One region of the Porphyromonas gulae genome, then DNA from elsewhere that is predicted to be linked to it. Evidence: riboswitches for the same ligand, from Rfam matches in the RefSeq annotation. Region 1 holds a riboswitch; each other region holds the start of a gene.
What was found. A riboswitch is a leader RNA that binds a small molecule or an ion and turns the genes downstream of it on or off. The one in region 1 is predicted to bind cobalamin.
Positions count from the first base shown of each region.

Region 1 (6,086 bases):
GACTCGAATCCCATCAGTCGGCATGCTATGAGCGATTCATTCACAATCTCCTTGTCCTTTGCGGTCAGGCTACCCCGATAATTGACGTAGGGATAGCGTCCGATGACGACAATATCCCGAACAGTCAGATTCGTCGCTGCTATTTTGTCGGTCAGTACCAGACTGAGCATCTTGGCTTTCTCTCTCATGCGGAGACCGTGTATGTCGCGTCCTGCAATGGTGATATTCCCCGAAATAGGCGGCAGTAATCCTGCGATGGTGTGCATGAGCGTGGATTTGCCGCAGCCGTTCGGACCCATCAGCATTACCAGTTCGCCATTAAGCATGGAAAGGTCGATTAGCTTCGATACGATGCGCTCCGTTTTCTTGCTTCGGTATCCGGTAGATAGTCCCGTCAGGGTCACATTGTCGGTATGGATCATCGCCTGTTCAGTTGAAGATTAAACGCTTTTTGCGGTTGCGAGCGATCGTCATGATTACTACGGGAGCACCAATCATCGAGGTGATGGCGTTGATCGGCAATACAAAGCCTTTGCCCGGTACCTGCGTGATCATGTCGCACACGAGCATCAGCAGAGCACCGCACAGCATGGTGCCGGGGAGCAGTATGCGGTAGTCCGAACTTTTGAATAGGATGCGTGAGAAGTGAGGTACGGCTATCCCCAAAAAGGCAATAGGGCCTGTAAAAGCCGTAATCGTTCCGGTAATGATACTCGTGATGCCGATCAGAATAATTCGCTCTCGCTCCACGTGGATACCTACGCTACGAGCATAGTTCTCTCCTATGTTGAGCGCATTCATATACTTGGGCATCAGCATGGACAGGAAGAGACCGCCCGAAACGATGGGGATCATCAGGGATAGCTGTCGCCATGTCGTGCCGGCCACGCTGCCGAAAGACCAGATCAGATACCCTTTGAGCATTTCATTGTCGGAAAAGAACTGGAGAATGGATATAAACGAACTGGCCAAAAAGCCGACCATTACTCCGACAATCAGCACCGAGACCATATCTCTGAGCCACGCTGCTACAGCCGAGATGAGTAGAAGTACCAGCATGGAACCTATGCAGGCTGCCGTGGCTACGCCCCATGTGTCAGCCGAGCCGGAGTACAGACTGAGGCCCGGAATGATAGCGAACGACATGATATACAGAGCCACGCCAAGGCCTGCTCCGCTGTTGATCCCCAGAATGGAGGTGTCGGCCAGGGGATTGCGGAAGAGACTCTGCATTTGCAGACCTGCGATGGATATGCCGGCACCGGCAAAGAGAGCGGTCAGAGCCTTCGGCAGACGGAAATTGCGAATGACATAGTCATTGGTCGTTTGCATATCCGATCCGTTGGTCAGAGCTTGCAGCACGTCGGCCGGCGATATATCCAGACTGCCCCATATGAGGTCGGCCACGAAAGCCACGGCAGTCAGTAGAAAGAGTGTGCCGAATATCAATGAGGACCGCGTCATGGCCTTTTCAGTTCTATCCAGTATGAAGTCTCGTACTCGGGCAGAAGCTCCGGCCGAGTGATTTTGATGATGTCTTTGAGCAAAAGATCGGGACGATACAGTCCACTCTCCCAGTAGTCATTGCCCCCATTCTCGTTCACGCGCTTGCGGTCGATGTAGACCTTGCCGGTTTGGGTGGCATCGAAATGTCGGTAGCGTTCGTTCAGAGCGAGAAATTCATCTATTGTCTTGATGTTTCCCATCATCGTACATATCCAGATTCCGGCGTGACGATGGCGACTGAAAATATACTCGAAACTGCACGGCTGGCTACTGACTTTGCCGGCTGCATAGTCGAAAGATACTCGTGCATCTCTGAACATGGCTGTACTGTAGCTGTACTCTCCGGGCAGATACCAAGTCCCACTATAATCCTGCCCGTACATGATGGCAATGGTGTCGGTCTTATCTGCTACCAATTTGCGAGCATCCGCATACTCCGATTCTATCTGTTCGAAAACCTCATGAGCACGACGGTTGCAGCCGAGGAGCATCGCCGTCAGCTTCATCCATTCGGCACGGCCGAGCAGATCCCGCTCTTTCCATTCGTTGTATAATACGGTGTTGATGCCCGATGCGATCAGCTCTTCGTCCTTGTCTGAGATGTGGAATAAATCCTGCAGGAGGATCTCCGGGCGGAGTCCGGCTATCTGCTCTATATTTTTGGTCATACCGGTGCCGATCTCCTGTACATAGCCTTTCTTTACGCGGCTGCGGATGTCGGCGTTGCAAATGTTTTTCAGGTTGATGCAACCCACCAGTTTGTCTATCTGATCGAGTAGGGGAAGCGAGCCTATTTGTGTCGTGGACAGACACGCTATACTGCGTGCCGGTACGGGGATATAGAGGGCCTTGGGATGTCTTGTCGCAGGACGTTTGCCGTCACGGGGATAAAGGATATAGACGGCCATCGTGTCGGACTTGTCCGGATGGAATATATAGATGGTTTTGTAGCCGGTATGATTGACGGCCTGTATGCCTTTGGCATATTCGAATCTGACAGGGAAATTAAAATCGGCCGTGTCTATCGACACTGTTTCTGCTCGGGATCCTCTTCCTCGTGAAGAGCCGTTGCAGGAGTATAGGGCGAAGGCGATAAACGCATAGATGAGCCATCCGAACCTCTTGGACATAGCTGAATCGTTAGTCTGATTCGAGACGAATAAAACGGATTCTCAGACTATGCCATACCCTTGCGGAAGCAACTGCCCGATGTGAATCAATCCTCTTCGACCCGAAAGAATTAATACTGTATGATACCGGCCCCAAAAAATGGCAGCATCCTTTCGCCATGTACGGCAGGTCTTCCGACTCGGCCTAAATCGCTACGCCTTCCCGCGCCGGCGCGCAGTGGCATCGTTCTGTAGCGACAGGTACGACCATACGGCTACGGGGATAGTTTTGGCTTTGCACCAAATTCCCTTTTAATCATTCGGCAGACTTCCCGACAGACGGGAAAGTCCGCTTTGTGAACCGTACATATGCGGATCGGCTTTCAATGATAAGTCATGCCGGGAGGCATCGGCTTACCGTCTTCTATGAATCCAATCTGACACAAAGATACTGACAGACTGTGACATTACCAATAGTGTCGCCCGGGACGCTCCGGGGGCATGCGCAGGCTGCTATGATCGCCGGCCAACTCTCTTTTGAAAAAACTCCCACGTTCGGCGAGGCATAGCCGCGGAGATTGCTCAACCTTTTTGCACACCAAAATTTTCTTTTCCCACGTTCCGAAAAACGTGGTTCGTAAACTTTTTCACTTTGGTTCGGGAAGTGAAAATTTTACGCGTGGGATCGAAATTTTTTTGGCGCGACTTTTCCGGAATTTGCGCACCACGATTTGCGCTTTTCTCGTTCGGCAATTTTGTCGGCATCCCCATGCGGACGAATTCTCTCGAACGACTCTAAAGGGGATATGCAGCTGACAACTCTGCATACAAACATAATTGCGACAGATGATATACCTTTGGCCGATCGAAGAATAGAAGCCCGTACAGCAATGAACAAGACTATCGGTGTGGTAGTAGCCATGGAGAAAGAGTTTCGCCTGCTACCGGACATCCTCGAAAATAAGGAAGAAATACGGGATCCGGTTTTCCGTGCCGTCGTCGGAATTGTCGGAGGACACCGCGTTATATATGCCCTGAGCGGAATAGGGAAGGTGGCTGCTGCTGTCTGTGCCGGAGAACTGATCCACCGCTATCGTCCCGACTACCTCATCAATATAGGCGTGAGCGGAGGATTGGGGCAGAATGTGGCTGTCCATGATACGGTAGTATCCACGGCTGTGTGCTATCACGATGTGTCGTGCGGAGCCGATGTCGCTTGGGGGCAGGTGCAGGGCTTTCCCCTGTATTATCCCGTTTCGGAGGGCCTTCTCGCTCTTTTTCGTTCGCTTCCGGTACCTGTCCGAGAAGGTGTGGTCTGCTGTGGCGATCGTTTCCTGTCGTCATCGGAGGAGCAGGACTTTGTCCGTCGTACTTTTCCCGATGCCATTGCCGTGGATATGGAGTCTGCAGCGCTGGCTCAGGCTGCGTATATATACAGAGTCCCGTTCATCGCCGTGCGTATTATCAGCGATATTGCCGGCGAAGGTCGGGATAACTTCGCGGAGTATATGGACTTCTGGTGCAAGGCTTCTCCGGCTACCTTTTCTATTCTCGAAAGAGTATTTAGTGCAATGTAGAAATCAGACAATCCCGATATGGAGATGGAAAAAATACCCAGTTTTCAGTTAGATCATATTCGTCTCAAACGAGGCATATATGTCTCTCGCAAGGACTATGTGGGAGGAGAGGTGGTTACGACTTTCGATATTCGAATGAAAGAGCCCAATCGCGAACCGGTGCTTGGAGCACCCGAACTGCATACGATCGAACATTTGGCCGCAACTTATCTGCGCAATCATCCGCTCTATAAGGACCGGATCGTTTTCTGGGGGCCGATGGGTTGCCTTACAGGCAATTACTTTCTGATGCGAGGTGATTATGTGTCGAAGGATATACTGCCCCTTATGCAAGAGACTTTCCGCTTCATCAGAGACTTCGAGGGAGAAGTGCCGGGTACGGAGCCACGCGACTGTGGCAACTGCCTGCTGCACAACCTGCCAATGGCCAAATATGAGGCCGAGAAATACCTGCGTGAGGTGCTCGATGTGGCGACGGAGGAGAACCTGAACTACCCCGACTGACGATTGCCGGACTGTGCATGGGGCTTACAGTCCGCTCTGCTTCCTACACCTGCTCTCCCCCGCGCTGCTCCTCTTGCTTCCTGCGATGGCATGGGCTCGGGGAAAAAGACTATTTTTGTTTTCCGTAATCAGAGGAATAGCCCATGACATTCGATCTCCAATATACATGTGCCGACTGCGAAGCGCGTGCCGGTCTGTTGACTACAGACCATGGCGCTATAGAGACTCCCATCTTCATGCCGGTAGGCACGGTCGGGAGCGTGAAGGCCGTGCACATGCACGAGTTGGAAGAGGATATTCGGGCTCAGATCATACTCGGCAATACTTATCACCTCTATCTCCGTCCCGGACTGGATGTGCTCAGGCGTGCCGGAGGCTTGCATAAGTTCAATAGCTGGGAGCGGCCTTTGCTCACGGATAGCGGAGGTTTTCAGGTATTCTCTTTGGCGGAGAATCGGAAGATCACAGAGGAGGGTGCCACCTTCCGTTCCCATATAGACGGCTCCAAGCACCTTTTTTCACCCGAAAGGGTCATGGACATCCAGCGCGTTATCGGAGCGGACATCATCATGGCTTTCGATGAATGTTGCCCCGGTGATGCCGACCGCGAATATGCACGTCGCTCGATGCTCCTGACCGGACGCTGGTTGGAACGTTGCCTGCGCAGAATGCGTGAGACAGAGCCTCTCTATGGATATGAGCAGCAGCTATTCCCCATCGTACAGGGATGCGTCTATCCCGATCTGCGCCGCCAATCGGCCGAGATGGTGGCTGCCGTCGGTGCTGCCGGAAATGCCATCGGAGGATTGGCCGTGGGAGAGCCGACGGAAAAGATGTACGAGATGATCGAACTGACCAACGGAATCCTCCCCAAGGATCGTCCGCGCTACCTCATGGGGGTAGGTACTCCGATCAATATATTGGAAGCGATAGACCGCGGTGTGGACATGTTCGACTGCATCATGCCTACGCGCAACGGCCGTAACGGGCAGCTCTTCACTTGGCAGGGTACCATCAATATCCGCAATGCCAAATGGGCGGACGACTACTCGCCGCTCGATCCTGACGGTACATCGTACGTGGACAGCCGCTACAGCAAGGCTTATCTGCATCACTTGATCCATGCACAGGAGATTCTCGGTCTGCAAATCGCCTCTATTCACAACCTCGCCTTCTATCTCGAGCTGGTTCGGCAAGCGCGTAAGCATATTCAGATCGGCGACTATCGCACTTGGAAAACGGCTATGGTGCGACAGCTTGACAACAGGCTGTAGCTTATCATCGTGTCTCATGAAGAGGTTGAACAGGTTAGATAAGTATTTGATCAAGCAGTTTTTGGGGACGTTCGTCTTCTCCATCATCTTGATCATATCCGTTTCGGTCGTCTTCG
Region 1 is NZ_JRAT01000031.1:34,448-40,533, reverse strand. It holds gene HQ49_RS10140 (ABC transporter ATP-binding protein) at 1-422, opposite strand, end outside; gene HQ49_RS10135 (FecCD family ABC transporter permease) at 430-1,464, opposite strand; gene HQ49_RS10130 (ABC transporter substrate-binding protein) at 1,461-2,636, opposite strand; cobalamin riboswitch at 2,795-2,983, opposite strand; gene HQ49_RS10120 (5'-methylthioadenosine/adenosylhomocysteine nucleosidase) at 3,506-4,192, shown strand; gene HQ49_RS10115 (S-ribosylhomocysteine lyase) at 4,217-4,696, shown strand; gene tgt (tRNA guanosine(34) transglycosylase Tgt) at 4,840-5,970, shown strand; gene HQ49_RS10105 (LptF/LptG family permease) at 5,987-6,086, shown strand, end outside.

Region 2 (6,086 bases), on a different contig from region 1:
GTTGAAGGCAGAGAGTGTAATCGTATGTCGTTGCTTCTCATTTGGTACGAGGTTCATGCTGAACGCTCCGAAGTAGGTGAGGAAACGATCCTGTTCCTGCCCGTCGAAAAATATCTTCAGCTTTTTGGCATCGCTCAGTGTGCCGAAGCTCGTCTCGCGTGTCTGGGGGATAAATTTGTAGCGTGTTTGCGAGATGTTGCCGAGGAAACTGACCGATAGATTGGGATTGAAGCGGTACGTCATGAATGTCTGTCCGTCCGCGTAGATCGGATCGTATTCGGCTTTCGTGTCAGTAGTGCCCAAGAGCGATTTGGCACTCTTGTAGCGTACGCCCGTGATCTGGCTGAAAGCTCCGGCACTGCTGCCATAGTAGGCACTCGATTGAAGCATGCCGAGGAGTACTGCCCCCTCTCTCTCCTGGGGCTGCTTGTAGCGAATGTCCAGTACGGAGGACATCTTGTCGCCATAGTCGGCCGTGAATCCACCGGCGGAGAACTGTACGGACTGTGTCATATCCGGATTGACGAAGCTCAAGCCTTCCTGCTGCGCCGAACGAACCAGCAGCGGGCGATAGACTTCCACTCCGTTCACGTACACCATATTCTCATCGTAGCTTCCTCCGCGAACCGAGTATTGCGAGCTTAGCTCATTGTTCTGCGTTACTCCCGCATAGGTGCTGATGAGCGATTCCACACCTCCCGTAGGCCCCGCATTGACGCGAATGTCACGGGTATTGACGCGCTCCATCGTGTTGAGCCTGCGTTTTGTGGCCTGTACCGTCACGCTCGAAAGCTCCATTTCGGCCTCTGCCAGACGGACGTTCAGCCGAGTGTCCTTGGTCAGGGACGGAAGGCTGCGGCTTACCCCCTGATAGCCCATGGAGCTGAACTCGATGGTGACGCTGTCCGTCATGGCCTTCATCCGAAACTCATAGTACCCTTTCAGATTCGTCGTTGCACCAGTTCCCGTGCCACGTACTTTGACGCCGGCGAAGGGGATCGGCTTGTCCCCACGGTCGAGGACATAGCCCGACACTCTGACGCTCTGCGCCATAGCTGCCTGGATGCACACCAGACAGGATAGCAGGATGAATGACAATCTGTATATACCGTTGGACTTCATATGCTTGTTCTTTCGGGGAATGACTTCCTTCATGATCTATTAACGTATCGGGTGGGGAAAATCGTTTGTCCCTCCCTCTTCTTTGCCGCCAAATGGAATCAAAATTCCATCGGAGCAAAAGTAATACCTAAAGCGCTTCGAAACCAACGATCCCCGAAAAACCTCAGTCCGCATGTCATAATGACACAGGATAAAAGGCTTGATAAAGAAGTTTTTGGATTGATCCCAAGAGAAGCCCTCGGGGCGATATGTGTCTCTGCCGACAATTTCGGAAAGGAACGCTTTCGGTGCCCGACTCTCTACGAATACGATATACGATAGACGCAAAAGAATCTACCCAAAGGCAAATAGAAAAATAGGTGGGGGAAGAAAATGTGAGGGGAAAAGGAGATGAATCGACTTTGGGGGAAATTACAAAACCTGTAGTTTTAGATGCTCCCTTATCGCTTTCGAAGTTGAGCGGAAGACGGGACTCGAACCCGCGACCCTAACCTTGGCAAGGTTATGCTCTACCAACTGAGCTACTTCCGCAGTCTATCCCGAAATAGTACTTCGGCAGAAAAAGAAAACGAAACCACGTACCCGGAGCGGGACTTGAACCCGCACAGCCGATAATGGCCAAAGGATTTTAAGTCCTTCGTGTCTACCATTCCACCATCCGGGCCCCTGATTTCAATAAGAGCGGAAGACGGGGCTCAAACCCGCGACCCTCAGCTTGGAAGGCTGATGCTCTATCGACTGAGCTACTTCCGCGACCTTAACGCTTGTTTTTGCAAAAAGCGAAGAGTGGGCAGTGATGGATTCGAACCACCGAAGGCGTAAGCCAGCTGAGTTACAGTCAGCCCCATTTGGCCACTCTGGTAACTGCCCATTGCTCTTTTGCGATTGCAAAGGTAGAAACAAAATCCAATTACGCAATAGTTCGCTCGGCAATTTTTTTCTGCCGCCTCTTCACGAACCACAAAAACGTCGTCTATCGAGCCAAAAAACGTGGCTCGAGAATTTTTTCGCTTTGGCGCGAGAACTGAAAAATTTACGCGCCACAACGAAAAACTTTTGGCGCGAGTTTTCGCCAAAACACGAACCGCAATTCGGCCGTTTCCGGCTCGAGAAAAAATATTCCGATTTCGCGTGGAATGAGCAAAAGATGTATCTCTACTATCTAATGACATCAAAAGAATTTTTGGTTGATAATCAACTATTATTTATAGCTTTATAGAGAAATCCTTTAAGTAACTTATTAAATATCAAGATTTATGAGTAGAAACTACCAAGCCAAACAACAGGAACGTCAAAAAAAATTGCGATTAGAATATTTGAAAATGAAAGGAGATAGGCACATCCTCGATGATGGCTGGGATAATATATTTGAGCCTATCAGAAAGTGCGTTGTAGAAAGCAGGATAAAGTGGTGGCGAGGGGAAATACCAACAGGGAGTATGTGCTCCTCACAGGTGGCTTGTATCAATCACCTTTTTTCTTTTCGAGATAATAAAGATGCCGTATTGGCTATTCTCAATGCTCTGCCAGGCTACGAGGGAAAATTTGAAGAAGTAGAGAAATATAAAGGACATCACATTTCTTTTGAAGAGGAGAGCGACTATGCGCGCAAAAGAATGGGGGAAGATCCCCAGCATCCAACCCAGATAGACGCTCTCATTCTTGCAAAAGATACGGATGGCAAACGCTGGATTATCCCTGTCGAATGGAAATACACTGAAAGCTATGGGCCAAAGTCTTTGTACAAAGAAGAGAGGGGTAATCGGTATAATGGATTGATATCCACGATAGGCTGCTTCAAGGAGGATAAAATAAAAGTAGAGGATCTTAAGAACTCTCTATTTTATATCAACCCATTTCATCAAATGATGAGACAAACCCTTTGGGCAAAACTTCTTACGAGTGATGAATGTACTGAGAAGGAACTAAAAGCAGATAAATATCTACATGTATTAGTGGTTCCTGATGTGAATGAACGACTTTATAAGCCCGAAAGGAGAGATAAAACGCTTAACCGATTGCACGACCTTGAACGATGGGAGAAAGAATATCTTGCTGACCCCTTACTATTTATCCGCATTGACCCCCAAAAACTTTTCGAGAATGTTCTCGATCAATTAGGGGAGAGGGAGCTGAAAGAATATTTATCTAAGAGATACTGGGGCGATAACGAATATAAGTAGGATGTGTCTTATTTGGGCAAGAAGCAGATTGTGCAATGCCTAACGTTTATATAAAAGCTATACTTTTGCGCTTGAAAAGACTGAAGTAACCGCTTTTCTTCTTGAAAGCGGTGCAAGGGAATCCGGTGCAATTCCGGAGCTGAGCCCTCAGCTGTAATGCTTCGAAGTCACTTCTCCGAATGAGGAGCGATAGGGTGGATGGTCAATCGCGATGGTCACTGTAGTAAAGGGTAGCCCGCTATGGGAAGGCCGACCAAGACCCGATAAGGAGCTGAGCCAGAAGACCTGCTTGAGTAGATTTGTTCTAATAGAACTCCAGGGATTGAGGAGCGTTTAGAAAAGAAGTATGCTGTCGATTTATTGCTCGCCCTTGCTTATTTCATGGCTTAGGTAGGTTGAGTGCAATGAGTCGTTCGGTAGTTTTCAGGGTTTGTCGGTTCCGATGATCTTTTTCTTTGCAGCATCCTTGTCCCGCTCTTATGTGACATTTTTAGTAACAGTTATGCGGACAAAAACTATCCTTTTTGCGATTATTTCTCTTATTGCTCTGTTGCCGTCTTCTTTGTTGGCTCAGAGCAAAGCCGTTTTAACCGGTAATGTGTCGGATGCCGAAACCGGAGAACCCCTTGCCGGTGCCCGAATCGAAGTCAAACACACTAATATAGTAGCCGGTGCCGATGCCGGCGGACATTTCGAGATCAAGAACCTGCCTGCGGGTCAGCATACTATTATCTGTTCGTTCGGCGGTTATGGACAAAAAGAAGAGGTGGTTGCCATCGAAGCCGGACAGACCAAAACGATCTCTTTTGCGCTGCGACTGCGCACAAACAACTTGGAGGAAGTCGTCGTTACCGGTACCGGTACACGCTACCGCTTGGCCGATGCGCCTGTGGCAACGGAAGTGCTGACGGCTAAGGAAATAGCTTCTTTCTCGGCTCCCACTTCCGAGACCTTATTGCAGGGACTGAGTCCTTCCTTTGACTTCGGCCCCAATCTGATGGGGTCTTTCATGCAGCTGAACGGCCTTAGCAGCAAGTATATCCTCGTCCTTATCGATGGTAAGCGCGTGTACGGCGACGTAGGCGGTCAGGCCGATTTGAGTCGTATATCTCCTGATCAGATCGAACGGATCGAACTGGTGAAAGGGGCTTCGAGCTCGCTCTACGGATCCGATGCCATCGCCGGCGTGATCAATGTGATCACGAAGAAGAATACGAACCGACTGAGTGCATACACCTCGCACCGTATATCGAAGTACAACGATCGTCAGACCAATACTTCGCTCGATATAAACATCGGTAAGCTGAGCAGCAATACCAACTATTTCTTCTACCATACGGATGGCTGGCAGAATAGTCCGCTCGAAATGAAAAAGAAGAAAGGATCCGGCGAACCGATCTTGGAGGAAACGTATAAGAAGACTTTCCGTGCACAAGAAAATCAGGGCATAAGCCAATCGCTTTCTTATTATGCAACGAACAATCTGAGCTTTACGGGAAATGTACAGTACAACAAGCGTCAGATCTTCACTCCGACCTTTTCCGAGAAGAAGACCTACGATTTGGATTATCGTGCTTTGACCGCTTCGCTCGGTACCAACTATCTTTTCCCCAATGGACTGCATACACTCTCTTTCGATGCCGTCTATGATCGCTTCCGTTTCGGATATTTGTATCACGACAAGGACAGCAGCGAGAGCCTGATCAACAACCAAGGTCAGACCGAGCAACCGACATTCTTCCCGGGTCAGCTGCGCAACAAAAACGATCAGATCCGATACACGATGGAGGCTCGCGGTATCTTTACTCTGCCTTATGCACAGAAGCTGACCGGCGGTTTGGAGTATTTCCGTGAGGAATTGATCTCTCCCTATAATCTGATTACCGACAAGGCAGACGCTTCCACACTCTCTGCTTATGTGCAGGACGAATGGAAACCGCTCGATTGGTTCAATATGACAGCTGGTTTTCGTCTGGTACACCATCAGGAGTTCGGTACACGAATGACGCCTAAGGTGTCCATGCTCGCCAAGTATGGGCCGCTGAACTTCCGCGCTACGTATGCCAACGGCTATAAGACTCCCACGCTGAAAGAGCTTTTTGCTCGGAACGAACTCAGCACCATGGGTTCGCACAATCTCTATCTCGGCAATGCCGACCTTAAGCCTCAGATGTCGGACTATTATGCTTTGGGCTTGGAGTACAATCAAGGCCCTATCTCACTCAGTGCGACGGTTTATGACAATGAACTTCGCAATCTGATTGCCTATGTGGATATACCGACCTTGCCGGAGCACGCAGCTCAGGGAATCAAGAAAACCAAACAGTATACCAACGTAGGAAAAGCCCGCAGCCGAGGACTTGATGTCCTGTGCGATGCCTCTATCGGCTGGGGCATCAAGCTGGGAGCCGGATACAGCCTCGTGGAAGCTAAGAATCTGGAGACGAATGAGTGGCTGGAAGGAGCTGCTCGCCATCGTGCCAATGTGCATGCCGATTGGGCACACTACTGGGGTAAGTACAGACTCGGTGTGAGCCTTTTCGGCCGCATTCAGAGCGAGCGTTTCTACAAAGACGGCAATGCTCCGGACTATACCTTGTGGCGACTCTCCACCTCTCATCGTTTCACCCATTTCCGCCACATCATACTGGACGGAACGCTGGGTATAGACAATCTCTTCGACTATGTGGATGATCGCCCCATGGGTGTCAATTATGCTACGGTAACGCCGGGGCGTACTTTCTTTGCTCAAATAGCGATTCGATTCAATAACTAATGTCT
Region 2 is NZ_JRAT01000010.1:17,516-23,601, forward strand. It holds gene HQ49_RS03225 (TonB-dependent receptor) at 1-1,155, opposite strand, end outside; tRNA gene HQ49_RS03235 (tRNA-Gly) at 1,581-1,653, opposite strand; tRNA gene HQ49_RS03240 (tRNA-Leu) at 1,702-1,786, opposite strand; tRNA gene HQ49_RS03245 (tRNA-Gly) at 1,803-1,875, opposite strand; tRNA gene HQ49_RS03250 (tRNA-Tyr) at 1,910-1,992, opposite strand; gene HQ49_RS12575 (DUF1661 domain-containing protein) at 2,074-2,166, opposite strand; gene HQ49_RS10635 (DUF1661 domain-containing protein) at 2,135-2,341, shown strand; gene HQ49_RS03260 (PGN_0703 family putative restriction endonuclease) at 2,379-3,305, shown strand; cobalamin riboswitch at 3,372-3,612, shown strand; gene HQ49_RS03265 (TonB-dependent receptor) at 3,808-6,081, shown strand.
Region 2: another riboswitch for cobalamin. It lies ahead of HQ49_RS03265 (TonB-dependent receptor); the one in region 1 lies ahead of HQ49_RS10130 (ABC transporter substrate-binding protein).

Region 3 (6,086 bases), on a different contig from region 1:
GCTATCTAATATATAATGCCCGGTGTGTAGTAGAGTAAGTCCTATTCCAAAAGAGAAAATTTGTCGCCCATTACAAAACTGAATATTAGATTGCACATTTTGCACATTCCTGTGTCAAGTGCTTACGGGGGAGACAATATTCATCGTTATCTCAATGTCAAATTCACGCTGAAATACCTTATAGAGGACTTTTCCAACCTTATTATTGTCGGCATTTTTCATGACGATCGCGTATCTCCAGTCTTGTATTCACAAGTGACTGAAAAAATTCACATTAAGCATTTTCACGCGCTTTTCATACAAATTTCTATTTCCTCGCTCTGAAAAACGTGGCGCGTAAACTTTTTCACTACGGCGCGGGAAGTAAAAATTTTACGCGCCGGAACGAAAAAAATCTCGCGCCACTATTGCAGGAAACACAGACCGGAATTGGAGCATTTTCGGTTCGTATTGCCATGAGCGCATAATGTAGAGATTGATTTTTGAGATTAGGAAAAGGCTAACCAAGAACATTCAACGACAAGAAAACCCCAAAACGCCCCCACTTTTACTCCGTCCAAATCAAAACACAAGCAGCAGCATACAAGGAAAGAAAGCAAACATACTCGTAGTTCACAGTGAAGGTCAAGCTCTAAGCATTACCCCCTTCTTTCCGAACAGGTTCCATTCCACAAATAATCTCTTCCCAACCTGTAACTTGGCCTAAAACAGGAAGAAAAACAGACCCTTACGGTGTGCATGAAAGAGACCCTCCATGAAATCCATATTTTTTTCTTCAATTTTCCGCACAAGTATAGATATAATGAATATCTTTGCCGTGTCAATGGTTTTCTAGGCCGGTCTTTCTGGTCTAGGATGAAAAGGGAATCCAGTGAAAATCTGGAGCTGTGCCCTCAGCTGTAAGTTCAGATATAAGGGTTTTGCGATGGGAAAGCCACTATACAAGATCGTATGGGAAGGCAGCAAAACCTTGAATAAGTCAGAAGACCTGCCATTGCAAGCGTTCTCTTTGGATCTCAGGGATTAGAGATAAAGAAGGGTCTGTGTTACATTTGATTGTTGTATTCACGTGAATTGTCGAAGGATATTGATTCTTTTCGACTTTTTTCGTGTTTTTTCGGCATATCAAAGTCTATTCAAGCACCGGACGTATCCTCTTTTAACCGCTCTATCACCTGTAAACCACCAAAAGAACCCAAGCTCATGGCTATACAAGGAATCCAAAACTTTTCCTCGAGGAGCCTGAAACGCATTAGAATCGACTAAAACAGAAATAAAGCGAAAGTTTTATCACTTAAAGAGCAAAGAAACTATGATGACTAGCGAACAGTACGTAGAAAGTCTTCGGAAACTTAATCTGAAGGTCTATTTCATGGGTGAAAAGATCGATAATCCTGTAGATCACCCCATGATTCGTCCCTCAATGAATTCAGTAGCTATGACTTATAAGCTTGCTGAGATGGACGAATACAAGCATTTAATGACAGCAACTTCAAACTTGACTGGTAAGCAGGTGAATCGTTTCTGCCATCTACATCAGAACACAGAGGATCTGAAAAACAAAGTGAAAATGCAGCGTCTCTTGGGGCAAAAGACAGCGTCATGCTTCCAGCGCTGCGTAGGAATGGATGCTTTCAATGCCATCTATTCTACTACTTATGAAATGGACCAAGCTCTTGGCACCACTTATCACAAGCGTTTCATCGAGTACATGAAATATGTACAAGACAACGACTTGGTTGTAGACGGAGCCATGACAGACCCCAAAGGGGATCGCGGTCTATCGCCCTCGGAACAAGCCGATCCGGATCTTTATCTGCACATTGTTGAAGTTCGTGAAGATGGGATCGTCGTTTCGGGTGCAAAAGCACACCAGACCGGAGCAGTCAATTCGCACGAGCACCTCATTATGCCGACGATTGCTATGCGTGAAGCTGATGCTGATTATGCCGTTTCTTTTGCCGTTCCCAGTGATGCAGAAGGCGTTATCATGATCTACGGTCGCCAGTCATGTGACACTCGTAAAATGGAAGAAGGAGCCGACATCGACCTCGGTAACCCTGAATTCGGTGGTCACGAAGCTCTTGTTGTATTCGACCGCGTATTCGTACCCAACGACCGCGTATTCATGTGCAAAGAATACCAGTTTGCAGGTATGATGGTAGAACGTTTCGCAGGATACCACCGTCAGTCTTATGGAGGATGTAAAGTAGGTGTTGGTGACGTACTTATCGGTGCAGCCGCTCTTGCAGCTGACTACAACGGAGTACCCAAGGCATCTCACATTAAGGATAAACTCATTGAGATGATCCACCTGAATGAAACCCTGTATGCTTGCGGTATCGCATGCTCTTCAGAAGGAACTCAAATGAAAGCCGGCAACTATATGATCGATTTGTTGCTAGCCAATGTTTGTAAGCAAAATATCACCCGTCTTCCTTACGAAATAGCTCGTCTGGCAGAGGATATTGCAGGAGGTTTGATGGTAACCATGCCTTCCGAACAAGACTTCCGCCATCCGGAAATAGGCCCGATCGTAAAGAAATATCTTGCAGGTGCAACGGGCAAATCGACAGAAAACCGCATGCGTGTTCTGCGTTTGATTGAGAATATCACGTTGGGAACAGCTGCCGTCGGTTATCGAACCGAGTCTATGCACGGAGCCGGATCACCTCAGGCTCAGAGGATTATGATCGCTCGTCAGGGAGACCTCGAGGGCAAGAAAAAACTTGCACGAGCAATTGCTCATATCGACGAATCACTCGACAAGTAATCGGCTCTCGTTCACTTATCTGTTTGATGTATTTAGAAGACGGATTATAACGCAGCCGTGAAACCGGATACAATGACAGAAGAAATAGTCGAACTCGTACTGCGCGAGCGGATCAGTCCGCTACTGCGCAGTCACGGGGGCGACTTATCTTTATCTCAAATCAAGGACAATACCGTTTTCATACGGTTTTCCGGAGCATGCCGATTCTGTCCGGCAGCAAATGAGACAGTAGAAAAAATCGTTCAAGCCATGATACGCGAATACTTCAAGGATGACAACATCGTTGTCATTCTCGAAAATAGTGTCAGCGATGATTTGCTGGAACAAGCCAAGAATATTTTGAGAAAACCCAAATAGCTTTTATGAAAGACGTATTGGCGGAATATGCCTCCCGAATTGTTTCGGCCGAAGAAGCCGTTAAACATATTAAAAATGGAGAACGGGTAGCTTTGTCACATGCTGCCGGAGTTCCTCAGAGTTGTGTAAATGCACTGGTACAACAAGCCGACCATTTCCGGAATGTCGAGATTTATCATATGCTTTGTCTCGGCGAAGGGAAATACATGGCACCTGAAATGGCACCTCATTTCCGCCACATAACCAATTTTGTGGGTGGCAACTCTCGTAAGGCAGTAGAGGAAAACCGAGCCGACTTCATTCCGGCATTCTTTTATGAAGTGCCATCGATGATTCGCAAAGACATCCTCCACATAGATGTCGCCATCGTTCAGCTTTCCATGCCTGACGAGAATGGTTACTGCAGCTTCGGAGTATCCTGCGATTATACCAAACCGGCAGCAGAAAGCGCTCATTTAGTTATTGGGGAAATCAATCGCCAAATGCCATACGTACACGGCGACAACTTGATTCACATATCGAAGTTGGATTACATCGTGATGGCAGACTACCCTATCTATCCTCTTGCAAAGCCGAAAATCGGAGAAGTGGAAGAAGCTATCGGACGTAATTGCGCCAAGCTCATTGAAGATGGTGCTACACTCCAACTCGGTATCGGCGCGATTCCTGATGCAGCTCTGTTATTCCTCAAGGACAAAAAAGATCTGGGAATCCATACCGAGATGTTCTCGGACGGTGTTGTCGAATTGGTACGCAGTGGAGTAATCACAGGGAAGAAAAAGACACTCCACCCCGGAAAGATGGTCGCAACCTTCTTAATGGGAAGTGAAGATGTGTATCATTTCATCGACAAGAATCCCGACGTAGAACTTTATCCCGTAGATTACGTCAACGACCCCCGAGTAATTGCCCAAAACGACAATATGGTTAGTATCAATAGCTGTATTGAAATCGATCTTATGGGACAAGTCGTGTCCGAATGCATAGGAAGCAAGCAATTCAGCGGAACGGGAGGTCAAGTAGACTATGTTCGTGGAGCAGCATGGTCTAAAAACGGGAAAAGCATCATGGCAATTCCCTCAACGGCCAAAAACGGTACCGCTTCTCGAATTGTACCACTGATTACTGAGGGTGCTGCGGTAACCACTCTCCGTAATGAAGTCGATTATGTTGTAACCGAATACGGTATAGCACAACTCAAAGGACGGAGTTTGCGCCAGCGAGCAGAAGCTCTTATCTCCGTGGCTCATCCGGACTTCAGGGAAGAGCTGATGGAACATTTCCACAAACGTTTCGGATAAGACGAGAGGAAAAAGCTTAGGATTATTACAAAAACTCAATAATACTATTATGCAACTTTTCAAACTCAAGAGTGTAACACATCACTTTGACACTTTTGCAGAATTTGCCAAGGAATTCAACCTTGGAGAACGCGACTTGGTAATTACCAACGAGTTCATCTATGAACCGTATATGAAGGCATGCCAGCTCCCCTGCCATTTCGTTATGCAGGAGAAATACGGGCAAGGCGAGCCTTCTGACGAAATGATGAACAACATCTTGGCAGACATCCGTGATATCCAGTTCGACCGTGTAATCGGTATCGGAGGGGGTACGGTTATTGACATCTCTAAACTTTTCGTTCTGAAAGGATTAAATGATGTACTCGATGCATTCGACCGCAAAATACCTCTTATCAAAGAGAAAGAACTGATCATTGTACCCACGACATGCGGAACAGGTAGCGAGGTGACGAACATTTCTATCGCAGAAATCAAAAGCCGTCACACCAAAATGGGATTGGCAGACGATGCCATTGTTGCAGACCATGCCATTATCATACCTGAACTACTGAAGAGCTTGCCTTTCCACTTCTATGCATGCAGTGCAATCGATGCTCTTATCCATGCCATCGAGTCATATGTATCTCCTAAAGCCGGTCCATATTCACGCCTTTTCAGTGAGGCTGCTTGGGATATTATCTTGGAAGTATTCAAGAAAATCGCCGAACACGGCCCTGAATACCGCTTCGAAAAGCTGGGAGAAATGATCATGGCCAGCAACTATGCTGGTGTAGCCTTCGGAAATGCAGGAGTAGGAGCCGTCCACGCACTATCCTACCCGTTGGGAGGCAACTATCACGTACCGCATGGAGAAGCTAACTATCAGTTCTTCACGGAAGTATTCAAAGTATACCAAAAGAAGAATCCTTTCGGCCATATAGTCGAACTCAACTGGAAGCTCTCCAAGATATTGAACTGCCAGCCCGAATACGTGTATCCGAAGTTGGACGAACTTCTCGGATGCCTTCTTTCCAAGAAACCTTTGCGCGAATACGGCATGAAGGATGAAGAGGTAAGAGGCTTTGCCGAATCAGTGCTTCAGACACAGCAAAGATTGCTCGCCAACAACTATGTAGAGCTTACTGTAGACGAGATCGAAGGTATCTACAGAAGACTCTACTAAACACATAAAGGTTCTTTTTTCGAATAAAGACAAAAACCGAGAAAAAGCCGCAAATCGAGGGTGATAGCAAGACCGGCCGATACAGGTCTGCTATCACCCCAAAATCTGCCTGAAGCCAAAAGATATACGGCTATTATATTCTTGGCCAAGGGCTACAGAAGACTAATCAAAAACCACATCAATAAAAATTTTTCCAATGGAAATCAAAGAAATGGTGAGCCTTGCCCGCAAGGCTCAGAAGGAGTATCAAGCTACTCATAACCAAGAAGCAGTTGACAATATTTGCCGAGCTGCAGCAAAAGTTATCTATGAAAATGCAGCTATTCTGGCTCGCGAAGCAGTAGACGAAACCGGTATGGGCGTTTACGAACACAAAGTAGCCAAGAATCAAGGCAAGTCCAAAGGTGTTTGGTACAACCTCCACAATAAAAAATCGGTTGGTATCCTCAATATAGACGAGCGTACCGGAATGATCGAAATCGCAAAGCCT
Region 3 is NZ_JRAT01000012.1:119,731-125,816, forward strand. It holds gene HQ49_RS12610 (hypothetical protein) at 285-350, opposite strand; partial or broken gene HQ49_RS12070 (DUF1661 domain-containing protein) at 367-459, shown strand; cobalamin riboswitch at 808-1,010, shown strand; gene HQ49_RS04025 (4-hydroxyphenylacetate 3-hydroxylase family protein) at 1,313-2,773, shown strand; gene HQ49_RS04030 (NifU family protein) at 2,846-3,130, shown strand; gene HQ49_RS04035 (acetyl-CoA hydrolase/transferase family protein) at 3,136-4,431, shown strand; gene HQ49_RS04040 (4-hydroxybutyrate dehydrogenase) at 4,481-5,596, shown strand; gene HQ49_RS04045 (aldehyde dehydrogenase family protein) at 5,793-6,086, shown strand, end outside.
Region 3: another riboswitch for cobalamin. It lies ahead of HQ49_RS04025 (4-hydroxyphenylacetate 3-hydroxylase family protein); the one in region 1 lies ahead of HQ49_RS10130 (ABC transporter substrate-binding protein).

Region 4 (6,086 bases), on a different contig from region 1:
AAGCTACCAAATCCACGGAGATATACATTATCTCCTTCCGAAAGGGAGTCTTTGATGGTGTCCATGAACGACTCCACGACTTTCAGGGTTGTTTCCTTATCAATCCCTGTCGACTTCGCAATAGCGTTCACTACGTCAGCTTTCGTCATAATACTATGCTCAGAATTAAATGGTTGAGTTTCTTTTGTTTTAGGTCTGCAAATATAGTGCTTTTTCTCTTAGTTACTTTACTCCGGCATTTTTTAGTTTACATGGTGAATTCAATTCTCTTGCAGCCGAATAATACGCTGGTTGCTGCTGCCACGCCATAGTAAAGTGGGGTCGAACAGCTCGCGCACGAATGGGCCATCGACCAAAACATCGATCAAAGCAAGAGGAGCGGAAAGCATCGAATCAGCCTTCAACTGCTCGAGTGTATATCCTGTATAGCACCATATCGGCAAGATACAGGATGCACGCAGCCTCTGTAGCAGACAGGTAAGTCCGGCAGGATTGTAAAAGGGATCACCTCCAGAGAGTGTGATCCCATCCAATAGGGGATTGGCATTGATCTCTCGGATGATATTGCCGAGGATCGAGTCCGTCATCAGTACACCGGCTTCCGGATCCCAACTGGAAGGATTGTGGCAACCGGGACATGCGTGGCGACAACCAGCCAAATAAATAGAATAGTGCAAGCCCGGTCCGTCGCAAATAGTTTCACGATAGACGTTCAGCAGCCTGATGCCGTATGATTCGATGCTTTCGGACACCTGCTCCCGCGCTTGGTGGCGTTTCTAAAGCATTATAGGTGTTTTACACGATCGTGCTCTTCGGCCTGTTTGGCTGAATTCCATGTATCGAGGCTTCCTGTCAGATAGCCGGTGATACGTCGCAGACGAGCTATCCGATCGCTGCCGCATACAGGACATTTGTCGTAAATCACACCTTTGAAACCACAGCCCTTGCAGGTGTCCACAGGATGATTGATCGAGCCATAGCCGATATTTTCGTCCTTCATCATCTTGACAATCTTCAAGATAACGGACACATTCTTCTTGGCTTCGCCATCCAACTCTACATAAGTAATGTGGCCGCCACCAGTAATAGCATGGAAAGGAGCCTCGCACTTGATCTTCTCGGCTATACCTATCGGTTCGCGAACATCCACATGGAAAGAATTGACGTAATAGTCCAAATCCGTTACCCCGGGAATAATCCCATAGCGTTTTCTATCCATTCGGGTAAAACGACCGGAAAGACCTTCTGCCGGAGTAGCCAAAACAGAGTAATTCAGACGATACTTCCGTTTATACTCCTGAGCGACATCATTCATGACCGAAATGGCATCGTATAGCGTATTCCAAGCTGCCTTGTTGTGAGCATGTCCTTCACCATAGATGGCCACCATCGCGTTGTGCCCACCGATAAAACCGATACCAAGAGTACCGGAATTGATGACATCGCCGACTTCTTCGTTCGGTTGTAAGGCAGCACCACCCTTCCAAACATCATTCCCCATCATGAAAGGGAATTGGCGCGCTAATGCTGTACGCTGATAGCAATAGCGGTCATAGAGTTGGTCTGCAATGAGTGTAGACATTCGGCGGACACCCTCCAGGAAGAGAAGACGTGCTTCACTGCGGATCGTTTCCTTGTCGCCATCAGGGCAGTTCTCCTCTGCTTCATGTCTGGCTTCGATAGCCAAACGGGGAAGGTTCATGGAGGTAAAAGAGAGATTGCCTCGTCCGATCGATGACTTCGGTCCGTTTACATTGTCAAATACTCTCGTACGACAACCCATGGTAGCCACCTCTTGCAGATAACGTTTGGGATCGTCTGCTCGCCAACCCTCATGCAGATTGAATGGCGTATCGAGAAAGACGAAATTCGGGAAGAGGGCTTTGGCCGTTGTGGCACAAGCCTTCAGCAGCAAATCGAAGTTCGGAGCAGAGAAAAGAATCTTACCGGCGATCGCGTCATCGAAGTTTTCCAATGCCAACTTTACATCCGCTTCGGAATAGTTGATCCCCTCTTTGACTTTGAAGATCTGAATCGGGAAGATGGGTACTTCGCCATGCCCCAAACCTTCCTCCGTAGCACGTAACAGCTCCTCCATCACCATTCGACCTTCGGGCGAAGTATCGGTGCCGTAATTGATGGAGCTGAAAACAACCTGATTGCCTCCACGAGAGTGCATCGTATTCAAGTTGTGAATGAAGCCTTCCATAGCCTGATGCGTATCCTTACGCGTCTTTCGGAAAGCTGTGGCAAGAGCGATCTCCACCTCTGTACTCGAAAATGGAAAAGACGCCGCACAAAGTCCCTCATATAGCCTCCCGGCCTCCTGAGGTGAATCTGTCAAAAGCGGCGTTAGGTTCCGAATAGCCTTGGGAAGAGTCGTACTTAAGTCGGTATTGGTTGGCTGCCGGAGCTCGAGCACGAAGCGGAGACGCTCTATGAGATGCGTGACGAACGATTTGTGCACACCCGGAGCCATGAAGAAATCAAAGGCCGGGATAGCTTGTCCGCCATGCTGTTCGTTCTGATTTGTCTGGAATATGATAGTAGCCAGCGTTGCATAGCTATGGATATTCTGCGGTGTACGGATACTGCCGTTTTTTGTGCGGAATCCCCGTTCGTAGAGGTCTGCTATGTCGTACTGGACACATGTAGTCGTTTTCGTCGGATAATAGTCCAAATCATGAATATGTATATCTCCTGCCCTGTGCGCTCTGCTATAACGCAGCGGAAGCAGATATTTGCTGGCATAGTCCTTGGTCACTTCCGAAGCAAAAGTCATCATCTGGCCTGCAGGGGTATGCGAGCTCATGTTGGCATTGCCCAGATTCACATCGTTCTTCTCTATCGTTACGATGCCGTCCATCGTATGCTTCATGGAGGTACGCTTGTCACGCTCTACGGTGCGCCACTCACGATAGATGATATATTTCTTGGCTATAAAAGGATTCAAACGCATCAGTTCCTCCTCGACACGATCCTGTATTTGCTCCACGGTGACAAGCTCACCGCTCTGACGGGCAAAATCGGTTACGGACTGGACAATATTGTCGATACGTGCAGCTTCTTCGTGCACACCCCCTGCGCGATAAGCCTTGATTATCGCCTGACGGATTTTCTCCGGATCGAACGACTGCACATGACCATCACGCTTTACGATGCGAAGGATTACCTCTTCCATTGTAATACGTTATTGTAAAAAAATACTTTCCGAGATCTATTCTCTTAGTGCCGGGGAGACTCCTTTCCTCGAGGTCTTCTCTCCATACTTTATAGGCAACTCGTAGAGGCAGGTATTCTGGCTTACTTCATCTCTTTTCTGTTTGTCGCGCCTTCCCATTCAGCTCCACCTGTAGTAGAGAATGAACAGTGGCATCATTTGGAAAGCGACAAGAGTCCGCCCATCAAAAACCGACACGGCGGTAGAAGCTTACAGCAGCGGGACTGCTCGGGATTCTCACCCGATTCCCTCTTACACCCCACTCAACTTGTTCGAGACGAGCAGGGACCACTACGATGGGAACAAAGATATTGTTTTTTATAACAACAGCAAACGGACAACTCGGCATTTTGGGCTATATATGATAACAATTTCAGGCCAAAACGAGGAATCCCCCAAATGGACATCAAAAACAGAAAACAAACTCATAGACAATAAGATAGGAAATAAAGCTCCCTTTTTTAGCATGAAGCAATTGAGCTTCATAACATCGTCGAACGGCATCATAAAATCCTGACTCCGAAAGGCTATAGGCAAGCAGCTGTTAGTCCCCAAAAAGCAGACCAAAATCAGCTCAATTACGGTGCGTAAATTCTAAAATTGTGGCGCCAAAAAAATTTCGTTTACGGGCGTAAATTTTTTCTACACGGTCTGAGAAAAAAAATTTTCTCACGCCACGTTTTTCAGAACCGGGAAAAGGAGTTTTTAGGTGTGTGACGTGTACTGAAAAATCAAAGGAAAAAAGATGACACGAATAGAGAGATGGGAAAGGCAAGGAGGATAAGAGAAATCAGGATATTGGCAGGACGGCGACTCTGAGAATACAGGAAACGCGCTCCATGTACCGATATGGGGAATGTAGCCAAATAAAGAAATCCGTCCGAAGCAGCAGGCATGACTGCAGAAAGCAGCAGCATATAGCAACCGGCACACAAAAGGCTAAAGAAGTAAATACGTGCGATAACTTTTTCTCTCGTGTATGTCAGCTGCAAATAGACGAAGGAGATAAGATACAACGCCAACAAAAGAGACGGATACAACCACTTCCAAGCACTTACGTGGGAAGTCGGATAGGAAAAACCCCACTGGCTTAGAAGGTTAAGATTGTCGATAATGTACTGCTCCTCTCCTAACAATAGGAACAAAGGAAGACAACACCACAGAGGGAGAAACAGTCCGAAGAAAAAAGCAAGCAGATTTTTGAAAGACAAACTCTTCATCGGATAAAGCTGTATGAGCATAAACGGCACAAGAAGCAGAGATGGAGACCAAAGCACGGCAGAAAGTCCGATACAAAAGCCTACGTTGAGGGTCTTTCGCGGAATATTGCTATACCCATAAGTGCCGAACAGACAGAACAAGAGTGCTACGAATAGCAGTATCGACAGCGAGTACGGCTGTATGGAGAAGAAAGCCTGATGGGTATTGAGCAGAAGGATCATCAGAAAGGCGAATAACTTTAATCCGCCTTCATGAAGCAACAGATAGAAAGCACTAAACCGAACCGCAATAAAAGATCCGATCAGCCCGATCGCAAACGAGCCCATGCTCTGCCACAAAGAAGGGATCGTACCAAAGAAGCTAAAGCTGTCTCCTGATGGTGGGATATCAGCAGAAAGCCCCCATGCGTAGGATAGTATCCTACACAGGAGGGCAATCAATATCGTAGCCGGCACTAAATACGTTCTTTCAGCTCTTGTCACTGTTAACGTTCGGCTTTCGCCCAAAGAAGCATGTCTTGGCCGATATCGTGACGATAATTCTTACCATCGAAGAGCACTTGCTGAGCGTGGGTATAGCAACGTTGCAAGGCGGCCTCCGGTGTCGCTCCGTAGCTGCTGACAGCCATGACGCGACCGCCATTGGTATATACCTTCCCCCCACTTGCCATAGTGCCGGCATGGAACAGAATCGTATCGGCCGGAGGGATGGGGATATCCATCTCCATTCCCTTTTCATAACTACCCGGATAACCTCGCGACACGAGCATGATCGAGGCAGCAAAGCGAGGATCTTCTTGCATCTGGTAATCACCGATATTACCCACAGCTATTCGGCGAAGCAGCTCCACAAAGTCCGATCCGATTCGCAGCATGATCACTTCGGTTTCCGGATCTCCCATACGGCAATTATACTCTACCACATAAGGATCTCCTCCTACATTCATCAGTCCCACGAAGATGAATCCGCGATAATCGATCCCTTCGGCTATCAGTCCCGATATTGTAGGCCGGATAATCCGCTCCTCCACCTTCCGCATGAATGCTTCGTCGGCAAAAGGAACAGGCGAAACGCTCCCCATACCGCCGGTATTGAGACCGGTATCTCCATCGCCGATTCGCTTATAATCTTTCGCGATGGGAAGTATACGATAGTCTTTGCCATCCGTAGCAACAAATACGGAGCACTCTATGCCATCGAGAAACTCTTCGATCACCACATGACAGCTTGCAGCACCGAATTTGCCACAGAGCATCTCGGCCAACTCTCGTTTGGCTTCTTCCGCAGTGGAGGCGATAATCACCCCCTTACCGGCAGCCAAACCATCGGCTTTCAACACATAAGGAGCCTGCATCGTATCTATGAATGCCTTGCCTGCATCTATTTGGTCAGCCGTAAAGGTCTGATAAGTGGCAGTAGGGATACCGTGCCGTTTCATAAAAGACTTGCTGAAATCCTTGCTTCCCTCCAAGCGTGCCCCCTTGGCATCGGGTCCCACGATGAGGAGATCGTGCAGTGAGTCGTGATTTCGGAAGTAGTCCACTATGCCACGTACGAGGGGTTCTTCAGGCCCCACTACCAGCAGGTCGATAGACTCGCGCCGTACCACTTCGGCAACAGCAGTAAAATCATTAACTTCCACTTC
Region 4 is NZ_JRAT01000029.1:41,657-47,742, reverse strand. It holds gene HQ49_RS09815 (HU family DNA-binding protein) at 1-149, opposite strand, end outside; gene nrdG (anaerobic ribonucleoside-triphosphate reductase activating protein) at 261-752, opposite strand; gene HQ49_RS09805 (anaerobic ribonucleoside triphosphate reductase) at 785-3,181, opposite strand; cobalamin riboswitch at 3,272-3,528, opposite strand; gene HQ49_RS09795 (DUF6427 family protein) at 3,952-4,923, opposite strand; gene purD (phosphoribosylamine--glycine ligase) at 4,926-6,086, opposite strand, start outside.
Region 4: another riboswitch for cobalamin. It lies ahead of HQ49_RS09805 (anaerobic ribonucleoside triphosphate reductase); the one in region 1 lies ahead of HQ49_RS10130 (ABC transporter substrate-binding protein).